One region of the Paraburkholderia phenazinium genome, then DNA from elsewhere that is predicted to be linked to it. Evidence: predicted binding sites of a transcription regulator. Region 1 holds the regulator's gene; each other region holds the start of a gene.

Region 1 (2,266 bases):
ACGCCCGCGTTCTTGTACAGCTTCGTGACGAATTCCTTGGCCTTCTGATCATTGCCGCCCGGTTGATGCTCGGCATACGCCCACGCCGCCAGATAGTTCCAGCGTGCGCCGCCCGAGGTTTTCGGGTTCGGCGTGACGATCGACACGCCCGGCTTCACCAGGTCGTCCCAATCCTTGATGTGTTTGGGGTTGCCCTTGCGCACCAGAAATACGATCGTCGAGGTGTACGGCGCGGCGTTGTCCGGCAGACGCTTCTGCCAGTTCTTGTCGACGATGCCCTTGCTGGCAAGCGCATCGATGTCATAAGCGAGCGCGAGCGTCACGACGTCCGCCTGCAGCCCGTCAAGAACCGAGCGCGCCTGCGCACCTGAGCCGCCATGCGACTGCTTGAAGGTGATCGTGTCGCCGGTCTGGGCTTTCCACTGTTTGCCGAACGCCTCGTTGATCTGCTGGTACAACTCGCGCGTTGGGTCGTACGACACATTCAGCAGCGTCGTGTCCGCCGCCTGCGTCTGTCCGGCCAGCCCAAGTGCCGCTGCGGCGCCAAGCGCCAGCACCGTGATGAGCTTCCTGGTCCTGCGTGCGAGCCCCGTGCCCTGATCGATCATCCAGCTTCTCCGCGTGGTGGTCAGGCGAGGCAACGTGCCCCTTCCTGTCTGTTGTGTTTGGTGTTTGAGGTCTTGCGCGCGTCTTGCCTGCGTCGACTCGAGGCCCAGTCTATCGAAGGGCTTTCATCATTAAAAATAATGTTTCTTCATTTTTTAATACTCAAAAGTGGTAATGACAGCCAGACGCGGCGTTGCGGCACGAAAACCGGTGTTAGGACGCCGTCTGACGGCGTTCCACTGACACCCAGGGTCGAGAACTTAAAGTAAAGCTTGAATTGCGCCGGATACTGTATAAAAATACAGTCACCTGTCTATCCATACAGTGACCCCATGACCAAACTCACCGCACGACAGCAAGAAGTTTTCGACCTGATCCGCCGGGCCATCGAACGCACCGGTTTTCCGCCCACCCGCGCGGAGATCGCCGCCGAGCTGGGCTTCAGCTCGGCTAACTCGGCGGAAGAGCACTTGCGCGCGCTTGCTCGCAAGGGAGTCATCGAGCTCGCCGCGGGCGCGTCGCGCGGCATCCGGCTACTGCTGGCCAGTCAGGACGACGGGCCGCATCAGTTCACGCTGCCGCACGCCAGCATCATGCAGTTGTCGCTGCCGCTGGTTGGCCGGGTGGCCGCGGGTAGCCCGATCCTTGCGCAGGAACACGTCTCGCAGCATTACGCCTGCGACCCGGCGCTCTTTTCCAGCAAGCCGGACTACCTGCTGAAGGTGCGCGGGTTGTCCATGCGGGACGCCGGCATTTTCGACGGCGACCTGCTCGCCGTACAGAAGAAAAGCGAAGCCAAAGACGGCCAGATCATCGTCGCGCGGTTGGGCGACGACGTGACGGTCAAGCGTCTCAAGCGCCGGCCGAATGGCATCGAGCTGATCGCCGAGAACCCCGATTACGAAAATATCTTTGTTCAGGCCGGCAGTGCGGAATTCGCACTGGAAGGCATCGCAGTGGGGCTGATCCGCCCCACTGAGTTCTGAACCTTGCCTGAACAACGACTGGAGAGAATCATGGAACGCCTTGCCCGCCTGCTGCCCTTCCGTCAGTTCGGTCGCCTGCGCCATTTGCGCAATCTCGTACCGTGCGCGCCGATCGAGGCGTCCAGTGTTACTGCTTCGCTGTTCGACGACCCGCAGCCGCATGCTTCGACCTTGCCGTCGGCGCTGCCGGCCTTCGCACGGGTGTCGCTAAATTCAGGGCTCAATACGGCGGAGCCAGCCCGGCGCGCGCCGGTGCGGGTGTACCACGGGCCGTCGCGTCTGATCATGGTCGGCACGGTGGACGCCGTGTGCCGCATGATCGACCGCTGCATCGCCGAAGAAACGGCCGGCGTGCAGAATGCGATGTTCGAGTAAGCATCCGGAAGAAAGCCCAGAGGTGGGTGAACCGGCCGTCAGGCAGTTCGCGCACCCGGTAAAGATCATTACGTGAGGTTGCGCGCGGTTGGCTCAGGGATAATCGTGCATCGGTCGTATGGGGATCGTTTTCCCGCGAATGCGGTCCACGTTTGATCACACCTCACGGAGAAGCTCGCCCGATGGCTGTTTCAACACCTGCAAAACGCGGCGTCGCGCGGCCGCTGATCGTCACAGTGCTTGTCATTGTGGTCGTGGCTGTACTCGGGTACGGCTATGCGTCGCCGTATCTCGCACTC
Region 2 (2,266 bases), 1.9 Mb from region 1:
GGCGGCCGGTCTTCCTCGTGCGGCAGCGGCATATCACGATCGCCGCTCACCAGCTCGCCGCGCGTGCCCAGCACCTGATAGAAGACCTTATCGACGTTATCCGCGCTCAAGAAGTCGCGCGTCGCAGCGGGCAGGGACAGCTCCGCCACGCCGTTCACCGGATGGATCTGGCGGGCCAGCACGTACGCATCGGTTTCGAGCGCGCGGTCGAACGGGCCGTTGGCGATCGATTTGGCGACCAGGTAAGTGACCGCAATGCTCATCGGCCACAACAGCAGCAGCGGCGCCAGCATCCAGTCGAGGATCTCGCCGAACAGCGAGCGCGGGCGTGCCCCGGCGGCGGCTTCGGTTTCGTCGGGTGGCGCGAACGGGTTCGCGTAGCGGGCGTCGCGCGCCTCGTCGTCGAGGTCCACCGCTGGCGCCGCGGCGCGCTCTGCGCGTGCGGACATGAGCGCTCTCTATTTGAAGGGGTGGCTCGCGGGCATCTGGGCGGATGCGGGTGAGGAGGGCGTATTGGATTCGGGAGTTCCTGTTGTCCCCACTGCCGCGGTGGCCTTCTCCAGGCAGTAGCCAAGGCCGCGCACGGTGAGGATGCGCACGCCGCTTGGCTCTATTTTTTTGCGCAGCCGGTGCACGTAGACTTCGATCGCGTTATTGCTGACCTCTTCGCCCCATTCGCACAGATGATCGACCAGTTGCTCCTTCGATACCAGCCGGCCGATCCGCTGCAGCAGCACTTCGAGCAGGCCCAGTTCGCGTGCCGACAGCTCGATGATCTGCTCGTTGATATAGGCGATACGCCCGACCTGGTCGAATGACAGCGAACCGTGCCTTACCACCGTCGGGCCGCCGCCCGCGCCGCGGCGGGTCAGCGCGCGCACGCGGGCCTCGAGTTCATTGAGCGCGAACGGCTTGGCCATGTAGTCGTCGGCGCCGAGATCGAGGCCTTTGACGCGTTCGTCGACGCTGTCGGCGGCGGTCAAAATCAGCACCGGCAGGTTCGAATTGCGTGCCCGCAGACGGCGCAGCACCTCGAGTCCGGACATGCGTGGCAGGCCCAGATCGAGTATCAGGAGGTCGAAAGTTTGCATCGACAAGGCGGTATCCGCCTCGACGCCGTTCTTCACATGATCAACGGCGTATGCCGATTGGCGGAGTGATCGAATCAGACCGTCCGCGAGTATGCTGTCATCTTCGGCAATGAGAATTCGCATGATGCGCCAGCCTAGCCTTGCCGGCACCGTAGAAATCCCGGCGCACAGCGGTCTCCAAAGATTTTGTGGGTAGTTTGGTGCAGTTTGACCACACATAAATGCATCGATGTGCGAATCGTGCTTGCCAAAACTACTGTTTTTTTATACAGTGTCTGCGTTTAGTGTGCTGTCTGTGATGAATGGGCCGCACACCTGCCTCAGACGCCGTTCATCATAGCAAAGGACGATTCATGGAAGAAAGCAAGAAAGGCCCGGCTGGACTGACTGCTGAAAAGAGCAAGGCATTGGCTGCCGCGCTCGCGCAGATCGAAAAGCAGTTCGGCAAAGGGTCGGTCATGCGGCTCGGCGCAGGCGAGGCAGTCGAAGATATCCAGGTGGTCTCAACGGGATCGCTCGGGCTCGACATCGCATTGGGCGTCGGCGGTTTGCCGCGTGGCCGGGTGGTCGAAATCTACGGGCCGGAATCGTCGGGTAAAACCACGCTGACGCTGCAAGTGGTCGCTGAAATGCAGAAGCTCGGCGGCACGGCAGCATTTATCGACGCGGAACACGCGCTGGACATCCAGTACGCGGGCAAGCTCGGCGTGAACGTGAACGATCTGCTGGTCTCGCAACCGGATACGGGCGAACAGGCGCTGGAAATCGCGGACGCGCTGGTGCGCTCGGGTTCGATCGACATGATCGTGATCGACTCGGTCGCGGCACTCGTGCCGAAGGCCGAAATCGAAGGCGAAATGGGCGACTCGCTGCCGGGTCTGCAGGCGCGTCTGATGTCGCAGGCGCTGCGTAAGCTCACCGGCACGATCAAGCGCACGAACTGCCTCGTCATCTTCATTAACCAGATCCGTATGAAGATCGGCGTGATGTTCGGCAATCCGGAAACCACCACGGGCGGCAACGCGCTCAAGTTCTATGCATCCGTGCGTCTGGACATCCGTCGTATCGGCTCGATCAAGAAGAACGACGAAGTGATCGGCAACGAAACGCGCGTGAAGGTCGTCAAGAACAAGGTGGCGCCGCCGTTCCGCGAAGCGATTTTCGACATCCTGTAC
Region 3 (2,266 bases), 1.4 Mb from region 1:
CCCGTTATCTTCAGGAGATTGTGCAATTCGACATAGTCGCCGGTCAGGGTGAAATCGAGATTGGGCATGGCGATTGCGGCAAGGGTAACGGGGTTCGCATCATAAGCCAGAAGTCGCATGTGTAGCCTCAGGTAGTCTGGCTTATGCTGGTTGAAAGCATAGGTTATGTTTTCGTTAGAAAATGAAACGGTGCGTAACAGTGACCGTTTCTCGCGAACTTCACTCGCAAAGGGCAGGTCTGTAGAAAAACCTGCTGTCTGCGTGACCTTCCGTCACTTCGACGGCGGGGGCGCAGCAGACCGGACGATACGCGCCGCCAGCATCTTCGGTGGGCTTGCCGCCCGAGTCCTGACAACAATTTTAGAGAGGTAAAGCTATGACCCAGATTCGTTCGCTCCTGATCGGTACCGCCCTGACTGCTTTTGCCGCTACCGGTGCGTTCGCGCAGACCAACGCGCAACCGGATGCCGGCGGTGCGGGCCAGCAAATGGCGGCGCCCGGCGCCGATACAGCGGCTCCGGCCGCGCAAGGCGTCCAGCCGCCGACCCCGGCGCCGCAGCGTCTGACGGCATCGGGCTCGACCGATCCGCTGGTGCAAAAGCGCGACGCGGATGCGCAGGCCAATGCTCAGTACAGCGCGTCGAAGAAGGCGTCGAAGGCAGAGTTGAAGCAGCAGCAGGCCGCGGCCAAGTCGCAGTACAAGCAGCAAGTCCGTGACGCCAAGATTAACAAGAAGGCCGACAAGCAGACGGCCAACAACGATATGAAGATGAGCATGCAAGGCCAGACGCCGAACCAGGATGATGCTTCCGACGTCAAGCACTAAGCATGTAGCAAGGGGGCGGTGAGCCGCTCCGACGGGCCGGCGCGGCTTGCCGCGGCCGGCCCGTTCAATTTTATCGACGGGTTGTCCATGGCCTGTCCGTGATCCTGAGGGAGGTATTGCATGAATAAGCCCATGAACTGGATTGTTGCGGCGCTGATTGCCGGCTGCGTGTCGCCGGTTGCGTTCGCGCAAACTAACGACTCGACCGCAACGCCCACGCACGCCGACAAAAAGGCTGCCAAGGAACAGGCGAAGGCCGACAAGAAGTCCGATGTCGCTCAGGCGAAGGCCGACAAGTCGAAGACGGAGGCGCAGTCTGACGCCGATAAGGCCGCGGCCGATGCGAAGGAAAAGGACGCGAAGAAGGAGTAGGGGTGCGGGGCGTCGTCTCGGTGGTTGAGGAAAAAAAGGGTGCTTGTCGGAGCCGGTTGTATGGATATACAGTATGCGGCGCCGCGCTGTTTTGCGGCCCATGCCCTGTAACCCTCTATCTGCCGCCCAGACACCGTGCTCTCCGTTGCCGAACCCGCGCCGTCCGATACTGCCGCCTGGCTGGCGAGGCTCAATGACGCGCAGCGCGAAGCCGTCGAATACGACACCGGCAACGTCACGCAGCCGACCGGCGCCTTGCTGGTCATTGCAGGCGCGGGGTCGGGCAAGACCAATACATTGGCGCACCGGGTCGCCAATCTGGTCGTCAAGGGTGTCGATCCCCGTCGAATCCTCCTGCTGACGTTTTCACGCCGGGCCGCGGTCGAAATGACCCGGCGGGTGACGCGCATCGCCGGGCAGGCGCTGGGCGCGCGGGCCGCGGTAGCACAGGGTCTGACGTGGTCGGGCACGTTTCACGGCATCGGCGCCCGTCTGCTGCGCGAATATGCCGAACTGATCGGCCTCGCGCCCACCTTCACAATCAACGATCGCGAGGATTCCGCCGACCTGATGAACCTCGTGCGGCACGAGCTCGGGCTCTCGGCGAAGGAACGGCGTTTTCCATCGAAGGGCACCTGCCTCGCGATCTACTCGCGCGTTGTCAACACCGGCGCGGCGTTGGCGGATGTGCTGAACGACGCGTTTCCGTGGTGCCGCGAGTGGGAGGCGGATCTGCGGCTGCTGTTTGCCACTTATGTGGAAGCCAAGCAGAAACAGAGCGTGCTTGACTACGACGATCTGCTGCTCTACTGGTCCCTGATGGCCGAGCAACCGGCGATCGCCGCTGACCTTGCGGGCCGCTTCGATCACGTGCTGGTAGACGAGTATCAGGACACCAATCGCCTGCAGGCGTCTATCCTCCTCGCGTTGAAGCCCGACGGCCGCGGCCTGACCGTGGTGGGCGACGACGCCCAATCGATCTACTCGTTTCGCGGCGCGACGGTGCGCAACATCCTCGATTTTCCGGGCCACTTCGATCCGCCCGCGAGACAGGTCACGCTCGAGCGT

The links. Region 1 encodes LexA, which represses DNA repair genes until DNA is damaged. Its sites were predicted from a motif close to ACTGTATNNNNATACAGT; they were not measured.
Region 2: recA (recombinase RecA) is a predicted target of LexA. The motif match lies at 1,347-1,364, and genes of this name have one in related genera.
Region 3: BUS06_RS08130 (ATP-dependent helicase) is a predicted target of LexA. The motif match lies at 1,254-1,271, and genes of this name have one in related genera.

What each region holds. Positions count from the first base shown of each region.
Region 1 covers NZ_FSRM01000001.1:3,177,210-3,179,475, forward strand. Annotated here, with positions in the region: gene BUS06_RS14350 (sulfate ABC transporter substrate-binding protein) at 1-608, opposite strand, end outside; gene lexA (transcriptional repressor LexA) at 939-1,592, shown strand; gene BUS06_RS14360 (hypothetical protein) at 1,623-1,967, shown strand; gene BUS06_RS14365 (DUF2939 domain-containing protein) at 2,150-2,266, shown strand, end outside.
Region 2 covers NZ_FSRM01000001.1:1,270,823-1,273,088, forward strand. Annotated here, with positions in the region: gene BUS06_RS05970 (sensor histidine kinase) at 1-449, opposite strand, end outside; gene BUS06_RS05975 (response regulator transcription factor) at 459-1,214, opposite strand; gene recA (recombinase RecA) at 1,445-2,266, shown strand, end outside.
Region 3 covers NZ_FSRM01000001.1:1,741,418-1,743,683, forward strand. Annotated here, with positions in the region: gene BUS06_RS08115 (RNA-binding S4 domain-containing protein) at 1-68, opposite strand, end outside; gene BUS06_RS08120 (hypothetical protein) at 377-826, shown strand; gene BUS06_RS08125 (hypothetical protein) at 947-1,198, shown strand; gene BUS06_RS08130 (ATP-dependent helicase) at 1,334-2,266, shown strand, end outside.